DNA from 2 places in the Coprobacillus sp. genome. Region 2 is predicted to be linked to the other one. Evidence: predicted binding sites of a transcription regulator. Region 2 holds the regulator's gene; the other holds the start of a gene.

Region 1 (3,209 bases), on a different contig from region 2:
CAAATTGAACGATTGACAAATCGTAATCCTGAAAAAGTATCAACTTTTATTGAACAATGGATTCCTTTAGAAAATCAATATTTTGAATATTACAATATCTATGAAACATATCCAGTCATAACATTATAATTGAAACATATAATATATGGGTGATATGATGATATTGACGGATCATGAGGTTAAAACTTGTTTGGTGTATGTGTTAACACCAATACTTCAAAAATATTCTATTGAGATTAAAGAGGCACATCTTGCTATTCATGATGTAATTGAATTGAATGCAATTGTTGCTTATCAAGATCGTATTATTGATCTTGCAACAACATTTACAATTGGATATAAAGATCATAAATTATGTTTTGATAATATGAAAGGGAAGGTTGAATATCTTTTTTTACAATTAAATGTAGTCAGTGTTTTACAACAACTTATACATGATGATCATTTTGTGGTTCATAACAATTCTTGTTATTATAAAATAGATTTACCAATTCAAGAATTAACTATAGAAGATGAACATTTATGTATCTCTTTAAAGGAATAAACAGAGTATTTTCTGTTTGTTTTTTTATTTTTATAATGAGAAAAAAACACCTTCAATATAATAAGGTGTTCTCTTATTTATCTTTCGTAAGAACTTCATCAATAAGACCATATTCTAAGGCATCATAAGCATTCATGAAATAATCACGATCAGTATCCTTTTTTATCTTTCTTAATGGTTGAGAAGTCATTTCAGATAATAATTTATTTAATTTTTCTTTTTGTCTTAATATATGCTTTGTGGTAATTTCAATATCGCTTGCTTGTCCATTCGTTCCACCTAATGGCTGATGAATCATGATTTCACTATTTTGTAAGGCACAACGTTTTCCTTTTTGTCCAGCAGCCAATAAAAAAGCGCCCATGCTGGCAGAAAGACCAATGCTTATTGTTGACACATCACACTTTACAAAATTCATGGTATCATAAATTGCTAGACCAGCAGAGACACTACCTCCTGGTGAATTGATATACATATAGATATCAGCACTTGAATCAAGTGATTCTAAGTATAATAATTGGCTAACAATAGAACTGGCAACCTCATCATTAATTTCTCCACATAACATAATAATACGATCTTCTAAGAGTCTAGAGAATATATCATAAGCATATTCTTTAGATTGTTTTTTTAAAATTACAGTTGGTATAAAGTGCATTTCCTATAACCTCCATAGTTCATTATAGAGTGATTTTCATTGAATATTCATAAAATTAAAAGGAATGTGAATTGTCTTTCATGTTTCATCAAATAATGGAAATTTTATTTTTTAAAATGGAAAAAAGTGTTTATTTTTATATATATTGTGTTGGAAAAAGTCTTTTTCTGCTTGGAAGTGTTTACATTGTGTCTCTTGTGAATTTTTTTATATATTCGTTACAACTTTTATTGATTTATTTAGTTTTGTAGACTATAATAGAGGCATAAAATAAATCAAGGAGGATGTCAAGAAAATGGCAGTAAAAGTAGCAATTAACGGTTTCGGACGTATTGGACGTCTAGCATTTAGACAAATGTTTGGTGCTGAAGGATATGAAATTGTAGCAATTAACGATTTAACAGATCCTAAGATGTTAGCACATTTATTAAAATATGATTCAGCACAAGGAAGATATGCTTTAGCAGATACAGTGGTAGCTGGTGAAGATTCTATCACAGTTGATGGAAAAGAAATCAAAATTTATGCAAAAGCTAATGCAGCTGAATTACCTTGGGGAGAATTAGGAGTAGATGTAGTCTTAGAATGTACTGGATTCTATGTATCTAAAGCTAAATCTCAAGCTCATATTGATGCAGGAGCTAAAAAAGTTGTTATCTCTGCACCAGCAGGAAATGACTTACCAACAGTTGTATTTGGTGTAAACGAAGGTATCTTAACTGCAGATGATACAATCATTTCAGCAGCTTCTTGTACTACAAACTGTTTAGCACCAATGGCTAACGCTTTAAATAACTTAGCTAAAATCAAATCAGGTATCATGTTAACAGTACATGCTTACACTGGTGACCAAATGGTATTAGATGGACCTCATAGAAAAGGTGATTTAAGAAGAGCTCGTGCAGCTGCTGTTAATATCGTTCCTAACTCTACAGGTGCAGCTAAAGCTATTGGTTTAGTTATCCCTGAATTAAATGGTAAATTAATTGGTTCAGCTCAACGTGTACCAGTTCCTACTGGATCAACAACTATCTTAACTTCAGTTGTTGAAGGTGAAGTAACAGTAGAACAAGTTAATGCAGCTATGAAAGCAGCAGCAACTCCATCATTCGGATATACTGAAGAACAATTAGTATCTTCTGATATTATCGGAATTAACTACGGATCATTATTCGATGCAACTCAAACTATGGTTAAACCATTAGATAACGGAACTACTGAAGTTCAAACTGTTGCTTGGTATGATAACGAAAATTCATATACTTCTAACATGGTTAGAACTATTAAATATTTCGCTGAATTAAGTAAATAATGATGAGAGTCCCATGAGGGACTCTTTTTTATCTTCACAACAATTGATGTTGAAAAATATGAGAGATAAACTTAGATGATAAAGAAATTTATTCTGATATATTTATACTGACAATACGCTGAGTTTCACTTTCATATATTCAATAATGATTTGGTGATTGTTATGCGTTTTTTATATGCGAAACATTGTGTGAAGATTCAGTAGTCAATGGAAACCTACGATTGATTAATGTTTTGTTGAAGAAAAATAAAGATTCTATAATCATATTTCTATTTCTGATGAAATATGAAATGAAGTGATTTATTTGAAATCGCTCAAGTATAACTGTGATTGATATGGCTCATAGTATGAATATCGAACTGAGATATGAAAGCATTGAAGTTTAGAAACATGCAGAATATCTTAAAGGACTACAATATGATAGAGGATAGTCATATGATTTAAAGAATCTTCATTTTTATAACAAATACTAGTATTGTAGATATTTTTTCTTTGCATATCTTTTGACCTGTTTTCTAAAATCAGTTATAGTAAGGATGATATAAAGGGAGGAGAAAAATGATGAATACAACTATTATTTTAGGATTACTCATTCCATTTATAGGAACAACATTAGGATCTGCTTGCGTATTCTTTATGTCTAAGAAAATGAGTACGCTTGTTCAAAAGATATTATTAGGTTTTGCTTCAGGAGT
Region 2 (3,209 bases):
ATCCCTGTGATTGAAAAAATTCATGAATGGCCATTGATAATACACTGCGTAATCTAAATATTGCATAGAATGTGTTTGCTCTTGGTCTTAAATGTGGAATTTCTCTCATATACTCAAAAGAATGTCTTTTCTTTTGTAATGGAAAATCATCATCACAAGCACCCTCTACAACAATTTGTGTAGCCTCTATTTCAAAAGGCTGCTTACTCTCTGGCGTTAACTTGAATTTACCTAATACACGTATAGCACTTCCTGTACTAATGTGTTTAATTGTATCATAATCTTCTAAAGTTTCCTTCAGATAAACAATTTGACAATTTCTAAAATAAGTTCCATCATTCAAAGCCAAAAAACCAACTTTTCCATTATCCCTATTTGTACGTACCCAACCATCTAATTCTACATACTCCAAGCTTTCTGTTTCGAACTCTGCACCTGACATCACCATTTCATAGAGTTCTCTTACTGTCATAAATTCAAACATCTTTCTTCCTCCTTTGTATAATATAAAAAGCCATTCCTGTTAAGGAACGACTTATATCGCGGTACCATCCTCATTCATAATCTCTCAATTATGCACTCTGAAGCTTTAACGCAGCCTAACGGGATAGTCTACTCTTATTTCTCCTATCCTGCTCATTGAGTGTTCCATATTTTTGATATCTACTTTGCTTACACCATCCAAAGTTCGCTTAAGATACTGATAAAAATATGTTCTCAAATCATTGCTTATTAGTATTATTAACACCTTTTGATGAATATTTCAATACTTTTTCATAATTATTCATCATTTGCATGCATTTTTAAGACAAGTTCTTGAATTGCTACAACAACATCGACAGTTTGCACCACAACATCATCATGAACGGTAAAATGGCTATGTGTGAAATCTACAATCCCCTTAACACCTAATGCCATTAAACGATCAACTGTTTCTTGAACCTGATCACTAATTGCCAAAATAGCAATCTTACATCCTTCTGGAAATGTTTTCTCCAAATCATCAATATGATTTAATTTGACTCCAAAGCGTTCTCCTACTTTATTTTGATCTTGATCATAACAGCAAACAATCTTTCCAACTGTATATTGCCATCTATTATATTTTAAAATTGCACTTCCCAAATTCCCTACACCAATCAATATAATAGATTCATCTAATCCTAATCCTAGAACATTATTTAAAATATTAATGATTTCTTTTGTATCATAACCAATACCTCTTTTTCCTAAAGATTCTTTATCAGTTAAAAAACCAAAATCTCTACGAATTGTTGTGTCTAAAATTCCAGTTGCTTCACTCAATTCACTAGATAAAAAATGTTCTTTTCCTTCATGTTGCATATTGCGCAACGCCTTAAGATATCTAGGGAAACGTGACATCGTTGCCTTTGATATTTTTTGATGTTTATTTACCATATTATTCACCAATACTTTCTTCTTCTAAATCATATGACGGTTTGACACTTAAGTCAAGAGACGAGAATTGCTGATGTTCATACATCACTCTGGCTGCTGAAGCTATCATAGCAGCATTATCAGTACAATAGGCCATTGGTGGAAATAAAACTTTTATTGGACTATCAGCAGTTAATTTCTTCCTTAATCCTCTATTTGCACTCACACCACCTGCCACTATAATCTCTTTCACTTGATAATCTTTAGCAGCCTTTATTGTTTTAGATACCAATACATCTAAAGCAACTTCCTGAAACGAACACGCCAAATCAGCAGGAACAATATCTTCACCACGTTGAGCAGCATTATGACATAAGTTAATTACTGCTGACTTTAATCCACTAAATGAGAAATTATATGAATCATCATTTAATGGTAATGGTAAATCATATGTGTGTTGACCACTAGCAGCCATTTTATCAATAACTGGTCCCCCAGGATATGGCAAGTGTAAAACTCTGCCCGCTTTATCATATGCTTCACCAATTGCATCATCTAAAGTTTGGCCAATGACTTCAAAAGAAAATTCACTTTTCATATAAACAAGTTCACTATGTCCTCCACTTACAACCAGACATAGACAAGGGTATTCAATATCTTCGACCAATTCATTGGCATAAATATGTCCAGCAATATGATGAACACCAATAAACGGTTTATGATAAGCCAAAGCCAATGTTTTTGCAGCCTGCATTCCAACATGTAAAGACCCAACTAATCCAGGTCCTTTTGTAACAGCAATTGCATCTATATCATTCATATTAACATCAGCTTCGTTTAAAGCTGTTTTTAAAACAGTTGAAACACATTCGACATGCATACGACTTGCGATTTCTGGTACAACTCCACCATATAAACGATGTGTATCAATTTGTGATGCGACAACATTACATAACAATTCTCGCTTGTCTTTTAAAATAGCTACTGACATTTCATCACAACTTGATTCAATTGCAAGTATTAAACTCATTCTTGTCCCTCCAATCTTTTGACCATTAAATAAGCATCTTCATGATTATCTTGATAATAATTTTTACGTATTGCCTGATTTTCAAAGCCCAGACCTTTATATAAAGAAATAGCTTTATGATTGGAAACACGCACTTCTAAACTCATAACTTCACAACCTTGAGAAACTGCTAAGGCAAGCATCTCTTCCATTAATAGTCTCCCATAACCTTGCCCCTGATAATCAGGATCAATTCCTACTGTTGTAATCTGCGATTGTTCATACATAATCCAAACACCTACATACCCAACAATCTGCTCATCTACTTCTAAAACAAAATTATATGAAAATTGATTTTCTAAAATTTCGTACATGAAATCCGAAACATCCCAAGTTGATGTAAAAAGAATATGTTCTAACTCAACAATTCTCTCTAAATCATTTATATCCATTGCTCTTATAAGCATATTTGTTTTGCCTCAACATCTTTTAAATAGCAAGGAACTAACGCATCTACATTTTCAATAGGTTCAATTTTTTGTGATAACTCATAAAGATTCTGTCCTAAATTAACCTCAGCCAAAGGAAGTTTAACAACTTCACATTGTCCTACAACCTGATATCCTTCATAAGTTTTCATAAATTCATCAAAATCTTTAATCGCAAGCAACTGTTCTTCACCTAACGCCTGACCATTCTGATAAGCACAAACAAAAACTTTCTGACTTCGTGCATCAATGACTGATACACATGTCTTCAATCCCGCATAAGCTGCCAAAGAAGATATAACTTTTATATGAAT

The links. The regulator Rex, encoded in region 2, represses fermentation and respiration genes when NADH is low (regulators of the CRP and FNR family bind a similar motif). The targets are predictions, from matches to a motif close to GTGAANNNNTTCAC.
Region 1: the regulator Rex is predicted to act here: its motif matches at 1,400-1,413, upstream of gap (type I glyceraldehyde-3-phosphate dehydrogenase).

Annotation. Positions count from the first base shown of each region.
Region 1 covers NZ_CFJNYH010000026.1:31,958-35,166, forward strand. Annotated here, with positions in the region: gene AC5M21_RS10370 (uridine kinase family protein) at 1-129, shown strand, start outside; gene AC5M21_RS10375 (hypothetical protein) at 158-544, shown strand; gene AC5M21_RS10380 (ATP-dependent Clp protease proteolytic subunit) at 618-1,202, opposite strand; gene gap (type I glyceraldehyde-3-phosphate dehydrogenase) at 1,498-2,514, shown strand; gene AC5M21_RS10390 (ZIP family metal transporter) at 3,076-3,209, shown strand, end outside.
Region 2 covers NZ_CFJNYH010000037.1:14,375-17,583, reverse strand. Annotated here, with positions in the region: gene asnS (asparagine--tRNA ligase) at 1-484, opposite strand, end outside; T-box leader at 524-735, opposite strand; gene AC5M21_RS12530 (redox-sensing transcriptional repressor Rex) at 781-1,419, opposite strand; gene tsaD (tRNA (adenosine(37)-N6)-threonylcarbamoyltransferase complex transferase subunit TsaD) at 1,421-2,428, opposite strand; gene rimI (ribosomal protein S18-alanine N-acetyltransferase) at 2,425-2,874, opposite strand; gene tsaB (tRNA (adenosine(37)-N6)-threonylcarbamoyltransferase complex dimerization subunit type 1 TsaB) at 2,865-3,209, opposite strand, start outside.